One region of the Pseudomonas sp. HP_12 genome, then DNA from elsewhere that is predicted to be linked to it. Evidence: riboswitches for the same ligand, from Rfam matches in the RefSeq annotation. Region 1 holds a riboswitch; the other holds the start of a gene.
The links. A riboswitch is a leader RNA that binds a small molecule or an ion and turns the genes downstream of it on or off. The one in region 1 is predicted to bind cobalamin.

Region 1 (7,361 bases):
CAGTACACCCTGAGCACCAAAGTCGGCCGGCTGATTTCCGACGAGATCGACACCGAGACCCGCAGCGGCCCGTTCGCCGAGGGCCTGAAAAACAAGATCGTCACCGACTATTCCGCCGACGCCACGCTGCGTTCCATTGAAGCGAGCCTGGAGCGGTTGAACACTGATCGTCTGGATATCGTGTTTGTCCACGACGTCGCGCAGGACGCCCACGGCGATGCCTGGACCGAGCATTTCAACATCGCCCGCACCGGCGCTTTCCGTGCCCTCACCCGCCTGCGCGAAGAAGGCGTGATCAAGGCCTGGGGCCTGGGCGTCAACCGCGTCGAGCCGTGCGAACTGACGCTGGATCTGGAAGAAGCCCAGCCCGATGGTTTCCTGCTCGCCGGCCGCTATTCGCTGCTCGATCACGACCAACCGCTGCAACGGCTGTTCGACAAGGCCCGTCAGCACAACGCCGAGTTCGTCGTCGGCGGGCCTTACAGCTCCGGCGTGTTGGTGGGCGGCAAGCATTTCGAGTATCAGGAGGCGTCGCCAGCGATGCTGGACAAGGTGGCGCACATCCAGGAGATCGCCCGTCAGTACCAAGTGGACATCAAGTCCGCAGCGCTGCAATTTGTCCTTGCCAACCCCCTGGTGGCGGCGGTGATTCCGGGTGCCAGCCGCCCGTCGCGGATCATCGAGGACGTCACCGCGCTTAACGCACAGGTGCCGGATGGTTTCTGGCAGGCCATGCGCGATCAGGGCTTCATCGCCCTGCAGGCGCCCGTGCCGATGAAAGACTGATATCGTGGGCAACGACGCCGGGCCAGACGCCCGGCCTTGTTTTCTGCGCGAGATCTGTCCATGCGAATTCTGATCGTCAACGTCAACACCACCGAATCCATGACCGAGACCATTGCCGAGCAGGCCCGCAGCGTGGCCTCGCCTGGCACCGAGATCATCGGCCTGACCCCGCGCTTCGGCGCCGAGTCGGTGGAAGGCAATTTCGAAAGTTACCTCGCGGCCATCGCGGTGATGGACCGGGTGATGTCCTACGAAGGGCCCTATGACGCCGTGATTCAAGCGGGTTACGGCGAACACGGCCGCGAGGGTTTGCAGGAGTTGCTCGAGGTGCCGGTGGTGGACATCACCGAAGCGGCGGCCAGCCTGGCGATGCTGCTGGGGCATAAATACGCGGTGGTCACCACGCTGGACCGCACCGTGCCGCTGATTGAAGACCGTCTAAAGCTGGCCGGCGTGTACGAACGCTGCGCCTCGGTGCGGGCCAGCGGCATGAGCGTACTGGAGCTGGAGGAATCGCCGGAGCGTGCGGTCGAGGCCATCGTCGAGCAGGCCATGGAAGCGGTGAGTCGGGACAAGGCCGAGGTGATTTGCCTGGGCTGCGGCGGCATGGCCGGCCTGGATCAACTCATCCGTGACCGCGCCGGCGTGCCCGTGGTGGATGGCGTGACCGCTGCGGTGGCACTGGCGGAATCACTGGTGCGTCTGGGGTTGAAGACCTCGAAAGTGCGGACCTATGCGACGCCACGGCCGAAGAAGATCGTGGGTTGGCCGTTTAAGCCGCTGGTCTGAAGATCGTTGGTTGGCCGTTCAAGCCGCTGGACCAACGACGCCCGTGCGGCCAACGCAAAACCCCTGTAGGAGTGAGCTTGCTCGCGAAGACTGAATTCCAGCCGCCGAAGATTTAGCGAAAGTTCGGGCATCTTCGTGAGCAAGCTCACTCCCACAGGTTTTGCATCTGCTTCAGGCGCTGCATCTCCTTCAGCTTTTGCATCTCCCGCAGGTTTAGTGCTGCTGCCGCTACTGCAAGGTGTTTAGCCGCGCTCCGGCGCACGGCCTCCGCATTAGCCTCCACCCGCCGAATCGTTTAGTATCCCCGCCGCCGGTTTCCGCTCGGAATTAATAGGGAATCCCCAGGCGCGTGCTGCGCGCTGAAAGGGAACTGTCCCCGCAACTGTAGGCGCTGAGCCCTGCTTCCTGTTTGCCACTGGGTGACCCCGGGAAGGCCGAAGCACGGCGATGAAGCGCCAGTCAGGAGACCTGCCGGCCAGCATATTCATTCACCGGCGGGGTGTCCGGGGAAGGACTCCCGTTCGTGCGTCGTTCGCGCGCGCTGTGCTCGCCCTCATCGTAGGAGCGCCTGTCGGGATGGACTTTCCAGTGCCTGCTTCGCCAAGCATTCAGGCTATCTGGAGATCGCTTTCATGCCGCTGCGCCGCCTCGCCGCCCTGCTCGTCACCCTGACCTTGCCCACTGCCGCCCTCGCGGCGTCGACGGTTTACCCCTTGACCGTGGACAACTGCGGCCAAGCGCTGACCTTCACCCACGCCCCGCAGAAAACCGTGACCATCGGCCAGGCGGCCACCGAGATGCTCTATGCCCTCGGACTGGGCCCGAACGTCGTCGGCACGTCGCTGTGGTTCAACCCCGTCCTGGCCCAGTACCAAACCCTCAACAACGGCATCGCTCGGCTCGCGGATAACGCGCCGAGTTTTGAATCGGTGATCGGCAAACGCCCGGATTTCGTTCCGGTGCAGTTCGAGTGGATGGTCGGGCCACAGGGCGCCGTTGGCACCCGCGAGCAGTTTCGCGACCTGGGCATCCCGACCTACATCCTGCCGTCCGATTGCGAGGGCAAGAACAACCGGGTCGGCGCCGACGGCACGCGCCTCGAAGCCTTCCGCATCGACACGCTGTACAAAAGCCTGCGGCAGCTGGCGCAGATTTTCGACGTGCAGGACCGTGGCGAACGGCTGATCGCGGATTACCAGGCGCGGCTGGCCCGGGCCGTTGCACAGGCGAACGCCCATGCCAACCCGCCCGTCTCGGCGGTGTTCTGGTTTTCCAGCCCGGACATCAACGTCGACCCCTACGTCGCCGGACGCAAGGGCATTCCCAACTTCATGCTCGACACCCTCGGCATGCGTAACGTCATCGACTCCGACGAGGAATGGCCGACCGTGGGCTGGGAAACCATCGCCAAGGCCAACCCGACGGTGCTGGTCATCGCGCGGATGGACCGCCGCCGCTTCCCGGCCGACGATCACGAGAAGAAGCTGGCCTTCCTCCGCTCGGACCCGGTCACACGGAATATGGATGCGGTGAAAAACAATCGCATCGTAGTCATGGACGCCAGCGCCATGGAGTCCAGCGTGCGGCTGTTTGACGGCATCGAACAACTGGCTCAGGCCACTCATCCGCAATGATGCCGCTCCGTATTCCTCGCTCAAGCATCGTCCGAATGTTCGGCCACGGCGCTTGGGCGACCGCGTTGCTGGCGCTGGCGGTGCTGGCGGGCGTGGCGATCGGCGAGACGTCGATCGGCCTGCCGGTGATCGTTCAGGTGCTGGCGAACAAGCTGTGGGCCGCGGGCTATCCCCTCGACCCCATCGACGAGGGCATCGTCTGGAATTACCGCCTGACCCGGGCCATCGTGGCCGCCACTTGCGGCGCAGGGCTGGCGGTGTCGGGCTTGGTCTTGCAATCGCTACTGCGCAACCCGCTGGCCGATCCCTACTTGCTGGGCATTTCCGCCGGGGCTTCGACCGGCGCAGTGCTGGTGGCGATCATCGGCATCGGTGCCGGGACGATTTCCCTGTCCACCGGCGCGTTTGCCGGCGCAATCGCCGCCTTCGCGCTGGTCGCCCTGCTCGCCCGCTCCTCTCGGGGCCAGACCGCTGCCGGCCAGATCATCCTGGCGGGCATTGCCGGGTCCCAGCTGTTCAACGCCCTGACCTCCTTCCTGATCACCAAGTCGGCCAATGCCGAGCAGGCCCGCGGGATTATGTTCTGGTTGCTGGGCAATCTCAGCGGCGTGCGCTGGTCGTCGGTGGCGCTGTCGGTGCCGGTCGTGGTGCTCGGCTTGCTGGTGTGCCTGTGGCATCGGCGCGCGCTGGATGCGTTCACGTTCGGCAGCGATTCAGCGGCGTCCCTGGGCATTCCGGTGCGCCGGGTGCAGGCCGTGCTGATTCTCACCGCCGCGCTGATGACGGCGGTGATGGTGTCGATCGTCGGGTCCATCGGCTTCGTCGGTCTGGTGATTCCCCACGCGGTGCGCCTGATGGCCGGGGTACGTCATGCCCGCTTGTTGCCCTTGAGCGCCCTGATTGGCGCGCTGTTCATGATTGCCGCCGATGTGCTGTCGCGCACCTTGATCAAGGGTCAGGTGTTGCCGATCGGGGTCATCACGGCGCTGGTGGGCGCGCCGGTTTTTGCCATGATTCTGGTCCGCGGGAATCGTCCTCGATGAACGCCCGTGAGGAGGTGCCCGGCACCATGCTGGAAGGGAGTGACCTGAGTTATTCGGTCAAGGGCGCGCAACTGCTCAGTGGGGTGAGCCTGGCGATTCGGCCGGGGGAAAACCTGGGGATCGTCGGGCCGAATGGCTCGGGGAAGTCGACGCTGCTGAAGCTGCTGGCGGGGATTCAAAAGCCGTCTCGGGGCGACGTTCACTTGGGCGGGAGGCGCTTGTCGTCGCTGAGCCGGCGGGACATTGCGCGGCAGGTGGCGGTGGTGGAGCAGCACGCGCAGACGGGGGATTCGATCAGTCTGTTGCAGGCGGTTGAGTTGGGCCGTACGCCGTGGCTGTCGGCGCTGGCGCCGTGGGGCGCGGACGATGACCGGATTGTGGCGCAGGCGCTGGCGGATGTGAGTTTGCAGCACTTGGGGCATCGGGCGTGGCATACGTTGTCGGGTGGGGAGCAGCAGCGGGGTCATATTGCGCGGGCTTTGGCGCAGCGGCCGCAGGTGTTGTTGCTGGATGAGCCAACGAATCATCTGGATATTCAGCAGCAGTTGTCGATTTTGCGGTTGGTGCAGGATTTGCCGGTGACGACGGTGGTGGCGTTGCATGATTTGAATCAGGCGCTGGGGTGTGATCGTCTGGCGGTGATGGACGGCGGGCGGTTGGTGGCGTTGGGTTCGCCCTTTGATGTGTTGTCGCCGGAGTTATTGGGTGAGGTTTTCGGGGTGCGGGGGCATTGGTTGGTTGATCCGTTTGACGGGGCTCGTCTATTGCGGTTGCGGGCGGGTTCCCCTTAAAGATCAAGATACTTGAGATCAAGGGCGTCCGCCTGGGGCGGACTGTTTCGCCTTCGGCGAGTTACTTGGAAAAGCACCCCAAGTAACCAAGGGTGCCTGCTCCTGGTTGGGCCCTTCGTTCCTCAGGGTTCCTTCACTCCGGTCTCGCTCCGTGGGCCCGCGCCGAACGGACATCCATGTCCTGACGGCGCTCTTGCCGCATCCATGCGGCTCGGCCCACTCCGCGAGACCTCCGTTCAGCCTGCACCCAAGTCGCGTTTTGCGGTGTTTGAGCCTTTTGGGTATGAAGATCAAGAGCAGATCAAAGGCTTCCCGGCTGAAGCCGGTCCTACAGTGAGGTCACGCGTCCCTCACTGGCTGGACGCGGTCTCGTAGGACTGGCTTTAGCCGGGAAGAGGCCAGTTCAGGCGCTGAAGGATCTTCGGACTGAATGGTATTTGTGGGAGCGAGCTTGCTCGCGAATGCGGTATCCCAAACGGCGCCGTTCGTGCAGCCCCACCCCCCAACCTCAATACCTCGGCTTCACCGCCTTCCACTCCGGTTTGTATTTCTGCATTTGCCGCACATCATCCCGCTGGCGAATTCCGCACGTCAGGAATTGGTCATTGAGTTTGCCCAGCTGGTCGTAGTCCAGTTCAAGCCCCAACCCAGGTTCGCGGGTGAGGTGGACGCACCCGTCGATGATGGGCAGTTTGCCGCCTTTGATGACTTCTTCGTCCGGTTCTTGCCACGGGTAGTGGGTGTCGCAGGCGAAGTCGAGGTTGGGGACGGCGGCGGCGACGTGGGTCATGGCCATGAGGCTGATGCCCAGGTGGGAGTTGGAGTGCATGGAGACGCCGAGGCCGAAGGTGTCGCACATTTTTGCCAGCGCCTGGGTGTCGCGCAGGCCACCCCAGTAATGGTGGTCGGCGAGGACGATCTGCACGCTGTTCAGCGCGACGCTGCGGCGGAATTCGTCGAAGTCGGTGACGACCATGTTGGTCGCCAGCGGCATGCCGGTGCGTGTATGCAGTTCGGCCATGCCTTCCAGCCCCGGCGTCGGGTCTTCGTAGTATTGCAGGTCATCGCCGAGCAGTTCGGCCATGCGGATCGAGGTTTCCAGCGACCAGTTGCCGTTGGGGTCGATGCGCAGTGGGTAGCCCGGGAAGGCCTTTTTCAACGCTTTGATGCAGGACACTTCGTGTTCCGGGTCCAGGGCGCCGGCTTTGAGTTTGATGCTTTTGAAGCCGTAGGCTTCGATCATCCGCCGCGCCTGGGCGACGATCTGCTCTTCGCTCAGCGCTTCACCCCAGCTGTCGGGCGCGTAGGGCGAATCGGCGTGCTGGGCGTATTTGAAGAACAGGTACGCACTGAACGGCACGCGGTCGCGAACGGCACCGCCCAGCAGGTCAACCAATGGCAGATTCATGGAACGTGCCTGCACATCCAGAAACGCCACTTCAAACGCCGAATAGGCATTGCTCACCGCTTTGCTGGCATGGGAACCCGGCGCCAATTCGGCACCCGCTACCGAAGTGGGTTTGTTCGCCGCCACCGTCGCTTTGACCACCGCCCGCAGCTGGTTGAGGTTGAACGGGTCCATGCCGATCAACTGGCTCTGCAACTGCTGCTGGATCGCCAGGGCCGGGGCATCGCCGTAGCTTTCTCCCAGGCCGAGGTAGCCGTTGTCGGTTTCGACTTCGATGATCGAGCGCAGGGCGAAGGGCTCGTGGATGCCGCTGGCGTTGAGCAACGGCGGATCGCGGAAGGCAATCGGGGTGACGGTGACGCGTGTGATTTTCAAATGACTTCTCCCGGTCAATCAGGGTGTGAGGCTAGGGTTTGACGCTGGACGGTGAGCTGAGCGACGCGGCTGCTTGCAGTGGCGCAGCGTCTTCAAGCTTTGGGCGGTGTGGGTCGCCTTTCGGTGTGGTACGGGCGAAAAAGATCACCACGGCCGCCACCAATGAGGTGAGTGCCAGGCCGTACATGCCGCCTTGAATGGAGCCGGTTTTCTGCTCCAGAAAGCCGAACGCGGTGGGCGCCACGAAGCCGCCGAGGTTGCCGATCGAGTTGATCAGCGCGATCACCGCCGCTGCGATGCGCGCGTCCAGATAGCCTTGGGGAATCGGCCAGAACAGCGCCGAAGCCGCCTTGAAACCGATGGCCGCGAAGCAGATGGCGACGAAGGCGAAGATCGGCCCGCCGACGGTGGACATGAACATCCCGCACGCGGCAATCACGAGGGTGACCGCGACCCACGCCTGTTGGTGCTTGAAGCGGGCCGCCAGCGCGGCGAAGCCGTACATGGCGATGATCGAGATGATCCACGGAATCGA
Region 2 (7,361 bases), on a different contig from region 1:
GGGCTGGATCAGCGAACGGTTGTGGTTGCCATTGATCGCGATCGGCGCCGCGCTGTTCACCATCGACCACCTGCAACCGGCGCCTCGGATCATCAATTGGGGCCTGCCGAGCGCGGTGATCGTGGTGGCCTGCATCTCCCTCGAACCCTATCTGCGCAACTACCGCCTTCTCAAAGTCATGGGCGATTGCTCGTATTCGGTGTATTTGCTCCACGTGCTGGTGCTGTATGCGGGCTGGCTGGTGAGCGAACGTTACGGCATTAACCCGTACGTGGTGTTTGCCGTCTGTGTGCCGGTCATCGCCCTGGGGGCTTGGCTCAGTTATGAGTGGATCGAGAAGGGCCTGTACCGACGCATGAAGGGCTGGCTGGATCAGAGAAGGGCGAGCAAGGAAGCAGCTCTGTCGTGACGGGGTTTTAGTCGAGGCGAACCGCTTACCTGACTAAAATACTAGGGCTTTGTCAGGCGCAGTTGATTGGCGTAAACTGCGCCCCACGTCTGCGAGGAATTTTCATGACCGCTATTACGATTACTGATGCCGCCCACGATTACCTGGCCGATCTGCTGGAAAAGCAGAACACCCCCGGCATCGGCATCCGCGTGTTTATTACCCAGCCTGGCACCCAATACGCTGAAACCTGCATTGCCTACTGCAAGCCGGGCGAAGAGAAACCTGAAGACACGGCCATCGGCCTGAAAAGCTTCACCGCCTGGATCGATGCATTCAGCGAAGCGTTTCTGGACGACGCCGTTGTCGATTACGCGACTGACCGCATGGGTGGTCAACTGACCATCAAGGCGCCAAACGCCAAAGTGCCGATGGTCAACGCCGACAGCCCGATCAACGAGCGTATCAATTACTACCTGCAGACCGAGATCAACCCGGGCCTCGCCAGTCACGGCGGCCAGGTGACCTTGATCGAGGTGGTGGAAGAAGATGAGGCAAATGTCGCCATTCTCCAGTTTGGCGGTGGTTGCCAGGGTTGCGGTCAGGCCGATGTGACGCTCAAGGAAGGCATCGAGCGCACGTTGCTGGAGCGCATCCCCGAGCTGACCGGTGTGCGTGACGTGACCGACCACACTCAGAAAGAAAACGCGTATTACTGAGTCAACGTGTGATACCAGGAAGTATGGTGTTGCAGGCAAGCCCCGACGAGTTCGGGGCTTTTTTGTGGGCGCTCGCCAAGGTCTAGAGGCGCACGCTAGGGCCTGAACACATGGGCATGGCCCGCGCGATACAGCGATGACTCGCTGAACACGTCGTTGCCCAGTACCCGACCCACCAGGATCAGCGCGGTGCGACGAAATCCCTTGATCCGCACCTTCTCCTCGATGTCTGCCAGTGTGCCGGTGACCCAGTCCTGATCGGGCCAGCTGGCGCGATGCACTACGGCGATGGGGCAGTCGGCGCCATAGTGCGGCGTTAGCTCGGCGACGATCTTGCCGAGGTTATTGACCCCCAGATGGATCGCCATGGTTGCCCGGTGCCGTGCCAGATCGCCCAGGCTTTCGCCTTCGGGCATGTCGGTTTTGTCGGCGTAGCGGGTCAGGATCACGCTCTGGGAGATGTCCGGCAGCGTCAGCTCTGTCCCGAGCAACGCGGCGCAGGCGGCGGTGGCGGTGACGCCGGGGATGATTTCGAAGGGGATCTGCAATTCGCGCAGGCAGCGGATTTGTTCGCCGATCGCGCCATACAGGCTCGGATCGCCGGAATGCACGCGCGCCACGTCCTGGCCCTGTGCATGAGCGGATTTCATCAGCTCGATGATCTGCTGAAGGTGCAATGGAGCGCTGTTGGTGACCTGAACTGCCTGATGACCTTCCAGCACTGCTTCAGGCACCAGGGAACCGGCGTAAATGATCACCGGGCAGGAGCGGATCAGCCGCTGGCCTTTGACAGTGATCAGGTCCGGATCGCCGGGGCCGGCGCCGATGAAAAAAACAGTCATGGGGTGTCCTGATTGGGGTTCATTTGAGCACTGCTTGGATGGCTGCATGCGGTCCAGTGGGACCGGCTTTAGCCGGGAAAAGGTCTGCGTGTACACCCTCAAATTTGCAGCGTGGCGCCTGACGTCTTCCCGGCTAAAGCCGGTCCTACAAGGGTTAGCCGGTCCTACAAGATTGCGGTTGCCAGAGCAAAGGTCGCGTGGGGGCTTTTTCGGCGGGGGATGACCAAGGTCGCGGGCGCGCCGGTCAACCGTGTCACCATCGCCAGCGCCGCGCTTTCTGCCACGCCGTAGCAGCCAGTGCGTTCGAAGGCGATGTCCGAACGGTAAGTCAGCTGTGCCTCGTAAGCCGCCAGATCACCCGCGCTGAAAAACCCGATCGTCAGCCCCAGCTCATGACCCAGTGCCTGCAGCCCTACCTCAGCCGACTTGCCGTCAATGGAGGCGAGGGCGGCAACGTCTGTCAGCTGAAGACGTCCCTCCCGCAACCCATCCTCCATCAACTGCCGAAGCTCCAGCGCCGAACAGCCGCGCTGGCAGCCCAGACCGACCACCCACAGCGGCCGATCGTGCACTTCATTCACAGAGCAGGCTTCAAACCGACGTGCGTCTCGGTCGCTTCATTGCGCCGAGACAACCAGGCGCTGATCAAGCCCAAGGCAATCCAGAAAACCGCATTGGTCAGCAGCGACGCGATCTTGAATTGCGCTTCAAGGGCTTCCGGCGCCAGTGCCGAGTGCACCGCCGGTTGCGGCGCGCCGACGATATGCGGCACCACCAGGATCACCGCGCCCAAGGCCTTCCACACCCAGTGCCGGGCAAACACTATCAATGCCAGGCCTGCAGCCGTGGAGGCGGCGGTGCCGACCCACCAGATCTGCCGTTGGGTCAGATCCGCCGCGACAGTGCCGGGCAGCTCGGGCGGCAAACCAAGAGTGGGCGCCAGCACGAACACCGCATAACCGGCCAACCCCCACAGCACGCCTTCGCGGGCTCTGGTCGGCGTACGCAGGGTGTACAGCGCCGCCAGCATCAGGGCGAAGCCGACCGCGACCACCAGATTGCCGCCGGTGGTGGACAGCACGCGCTGCCAGCCGTCTTCCGGCTCCCAGGCTTCGGCGTCATGGACGTGGCCGGCCATCGCACCCTCGGCGTGCTCGTGCATCTCAGCAGCCGGGGCCTTTTCGTAGGTCTCCGCCTGCAGGATCAGTGGCGCCACCGAGAAGCTCTGCAGCAGTGTCAACAACAGGGCGGCGAGCAGTCCGGTGAACCCGGCCGTTTGCGCAATTCGCTTGAACATGGCGGCGGGTCTCAATGGCACGGGAAGGCAGAGCTGTGACGGGTGTCGTGTGCCGCGTTGTGCACCGCATCGATGTGGGAGAAGCCGGCGAAGTACACCAGAAACGCGCCTAGAAACATCGCGCTGACGGCGGCGACAATGCGCTGGCTTTGGGTGGCGGTCACGGCTGTTGTGGTGTTTGTGCTGGTGCCGGTGCCGGACGTCTGGCGGGGTGTGCTGATGGACATGGCGCTTCCCTCTGAAGTGGATTCAGCGGACGGACGCGAAGACACCGCAGGCGAAGGCCGGCAGTGATCAACAGCGCCCGCCCACCGCGGGTTGTGTTATGTAGCGTTATCGGGCCGGTCTCCGGGCTCGCGAGGGGCACATGCATCAGCCGTTACAGCCGTCGTGCCTTCAAGAATCGCCTTCCCATATCGATGCCGACACAGTGGATCTGACTCTTCACTCGCTTACCGTTGCGGGGGCAGCACCGGACTGATACACACCCGAAGGTCTGCACGCACCGGTTTCCCGTTTCACCCTGTGAAGGGCACCCGTAACAAGGTGTGTAGCAGACCACGGGCTGTTTGGCTCGTCAATCGGCCCTTCAGCCGATGCGTCAATCAATGCAGCGATCGGTGCGTCAATTGGCGCGGCGATCATTGCAAAGCGCGATTGACCGGCCTCCAGTCACTGCGTAGCCTTGCGCACTTGAGGTTCGCCGGCCGCCCGGTTTCGGATACGTCACAGGGCCACCGGCGCTAAGAAGGGAATGCGGTATCAAGCCGCAGCTGCCCCCGCAACTGTAAACGGACAGCTTCATTGCACAGCCACTGCGCAAGCGGGAAGGCGCAATGAATGTCAGTCGCCTGATGATGCCTGTCAGCGACCGGCCGCCGTGAGCCAGGAGACCTGCCTCGATTCGGACCGCCTGCAAGCGGCCGAGGAATTTCACTACAACCGGGCGGGGTGATCCGGTGGCGAATCGAACCGCGCGCCTGCTTCCACCGGCCTGCGCTGTTTTCGTCCTCGTTGCCCCGCCGCACGCCTGAGGGCAACCGATGAAAACACTGGCCAAACTCCCTGTCACCATCGTCACCGGCTTTCTCGGCTCGGGCAAAACCACTTTGCTGCGGCACATGCTCGACAACGCCGAAGGCCGACGCATCGCCGTCATCGTCAACGAATTCGGCGAACTGGGCATCGACGGCGACATCCTCAAGCAATGCACCATCGGCTGCACCGAAGAAGAAGCCGTCGGTCGCGTGTACGAACTGGCCAACGGCTGCCTGTGCTGCACCGTTCAGGAAGAGTTTTTCCCGGTGATGCAGGAACTGGTCGCCCGTCGTGGCGACCTCGATCACATCCTCATCGAAACCTCGGGTCTGGCCCTGCCGAAACCCCTGGTCCAAGCCTTCCAGTGGCCAGAAATCCGCAACGCCTGCACCGTCGACGCCGTGATCACCGTGGTCGACAGCCCGGCCGTGCTCGCGGGCACCTTCGCCGCGTTCCCGGACCAAGTCGACGCCCAGCGCAAGCTTGATCCGAACCTGGACCACGAATCGCCGCTGCACGAGCTGTTCGCCGACCAACTGGCCAGCGCCGATCTCGTCGTGCTGAACAAGGCCGACATGCTCGACGCTGATGCTATCGCCGCCGTGCGTGCCGAAGTCGCCGAAGAACTGCCGCCGGCGGTGAAGATCGTCGAAGCGAACCGGGGCCAGCTGCCGATCAGCGTGTTGCTGGGCCTGGGCGCCGAGTCCGAGCTGCACATCGACGGGCGCAAGACCCACCACGATCACCACGAAGGCGACGATCATGATGACCACGACCATGACGCCTTCGACTCGATTTCCATTACGCTGCCCCAGGCCGACGAATCGCTGTTGCTCGACGCGCTGACCCAGGCCGTCGTCCAGCACGGCATCCTGCGTGTCAAAGGCTTCGCCGCCATTCCCGGCAAACCCATGCGCCTGCTGGTGCAAGGTGTCGGCACGCGTTTCGACAAGCATTTCGACCGCGCCTGGAAGCCAGACGAAGCCCGGGAAACCCACCTGGTGCTGATCGGCCAGGAACTGGACGCCGGCGTCCTTGAAGCGCAATTGCGCGACGCAGTCTCAGGCATAAAAGGCTAACCATGCACCTGCTGCGTACACAGCCCGGCGGCTTCGTCCCCGACGACAGCATCGCTGACCTGGGCCAGACGCCCGCCGAGCTGGTGATCCTGTGCAGCGCCGACTCGAATCTGGCGCTGCTGGCTGAAACCGCGCGGCAATTGCCGGATAGCTACCCGAGCCTGCGCCTGGCCAACCCGATGCAGGTGCAAAACCATGCGTCGGTGGATCTGTACGTGGACGAGGTGCTGCGCCACGCCAAAGTCATCCTGATTTCCCTGCACGGCGGCATCGGCTACTGGCGTTACGGCGTCGAGCGGCTGGTGGAGCTGGCCGCGAAAGGCGTGAAGCTGATTCTAGTCCCGGGCTGTGATCGGCCAGACCCCGAGCTGAGCGGCCTGAGCACGGAATCTGTCGAAGACCGCGAGCGTCTCTGGCATTACCTGCGTCAGGGCGGCAAGCACAACGCGCTGGCGCTGTTCAATTTCATCGCCACCCGCTGGCTGGGCGGCGACTACCTCTGGGCCGAGCCGCAGACCCTGCCGCGCACCGTGATTTATCACCCGCACCACGCCAACGCCGACCTGGCCCGCTGGCAGGCCGACTGGCGCGCCGATCAGCCGGTCGCGGCCGTGCTGTTCTATCGCTCCCACCTGCAGGCAGCCAACACCGGTTTCCTCGATGTGTTCTGCGAGCGCTTGTCGGCCCAGGGCCTGAACCCGTTGCCGATTGCCGTCGCCAGCCTGAAGGAAGCCGGCTGCATGAGCGCGATACAGGACTGGCTCGACGAGGTGGATTGCGAGGTCATTCTCAACACCACCGGCTTCGCCCAATCCAGCCCGGAAGCGCCGGATGTTCGGCCGTTTCGCCGAGACATCCCGGTCATTCAGGCCATTTGCGCCCAGGACAACGAACCCGCCTGGCAGGCAAGCGCCCAAGGGCTGGGCCCCCGCGACCTGGCGATGCACATCGCGCTGCCGGAACTGGACGGGCGCATCATCAGCCGGCCAATCAGCTTCAAGGACCTGGCCTGGCACAGCGAGCGCAGTCAGTCCGACGTGGTTTGCTACCGCGCCCAGCCGGAACGCATGGATTTCGTCGCCGAACTGGCCCGGCGCTGGGTGCTGCTTGCCCGCACCGCCAACACCGACAAGCGCGTAGCGCTGATTCTGGCCAACTATCCAACCCGCGACGGGCGCATCGGCAACGGCGTCGGCCTCGACACCCCGGCGGCCGCGCTGAACATCCTTAAGGCCATGCAGGCGGAGGGTTACCCGGTTGAGGACTTGCCCGAGACCGGTACTGCGCTGATTCACGCCTTGCTCGGCGGCGTCACCAATGACCCGGACAGCCTCGATCAACGGCCGTGCCACCAGAGCATGGCCATGGACGAGTACAGGGCGGCGTTTCAAGCGCTGCCGCAAGCCAATCGCGATGCAGTCATCGCGCGATGGGGCGTCCCTGACACCGACCCCATGTGCCGGGACGGGCGGATGATGATCGCCGGCCTGCGTTTCGGCATGACCTTCGTCGGCATTCAACCGGCGCGGGGCTACAACGTCGATCACAGCGCGGTGTATCACGACCCCGATCTGGTACCGCCCCACGGCTATCTGGCGTTTTACTTCTGGCTGCGCAAACGCTATGGCGCCCACGCTGTCATCCACGTCGGCAAGCACGGCAATCTGGAGTGGCTACCGGGCAAAGGCGTCGGCCTGTCCGAACACTGCTGGCCGGACGCGATCCTCGGCCCGATGCCGAATATCTACCCGTTCATCGTCAACGATCCGGGCGAGGGCGCCCAGGCCAAGCGCCGCACCCAGGCGGTGATCATCGACCACCTGATGCCGCCGCTGACCCGCGCCGAAACCTACGGTCCGTTGCGCGACCTTGAACTGCTGGCGGACGAATATTACGAAGCGCAGCTGCTCGACCCGCGCCGTGCCCGGGAGCTGCAAAAAGACATTCTCAGGCTGGTGCGCGAGACCCATATCGACCGCGAACTGGCGATGGACGGGG

Region 2: linked by a shared signal. The riboswitch ahead of cobW (cobalamin biosynthesis protein CobW) and the one ahead of ACYASU_RS02190 (ABC transporter substrate-binding protein) in region 1 are both predicted to bind cobalamin.

Annotation. Positions count from the first base shown of each region.
Region 1 is NZ_JBTOQG010000001.1:496,084-503,444, forward strand. Features, by position in the region: gene ACYASU_RS02180 (aldo/keto reductase) at 1-786, shown strand, start outside; gene ACYASU_RS02185 (aspartate/glutamate racemase family protein) at 847-1,575, shown strand; cobalamin riboswitch at 1,870-2,065, shown strand; gene ACYASU_RS02190 (ABC transporter substrate-binding protein) at 2,208-3,209, shown strand; gene ACYASU_RS02195 (FecCD family ABC transporter permease) at 3,245-4,252, shown strand; gene ACYASU_RS02200 (ABC transporter ATP-binding protein) at 4,249-5,043, shown strand; gene ACYASU_RS02205 (glucarate dehydratase family protein) at 5,552-6,826, opposite strand; gene ACYASU_RS02210 (MFS transporter) at 6,858-7,361, opposite strand, start outside.
Region 2 is NZ_JBTOQG010000006.1:145,487-152,847, forward strand. Features, by position in the region: gene ACYASU_RS06775 (acyltransferase family protein) at 1-409, shown strand, start outside; gene nfuA (Fe-S biogenesis protein NfuA) at 514-1,107, shown strand; gene cobM (precorrin-4 C(11)-methyltransferase) at 1,203-1,949, opposite strand; gene ACYASU_RS06790 (cobalamin biosynthesis protein) at 2,114-2,530, opposite strand; gene ACYASU_RS06795 (CbtA family protein) at 2,527-3,246, opposite strand; gene ACYASU_RS06800 (CbtB domain-containing protein) at 3,258-3,473, opposite strand; cobalamin riboswitch at 3,569-3,801, opposite strand; cobalamin riboswitch at 3,940-4,149, shown strand; gene cobW (cobalamin biosynthesis protein CobW) at 4,290-5,363, shown strand; gene cobN (cobaltochelatase subunit CobN) at 5,366-7,361, shown strand, end outside.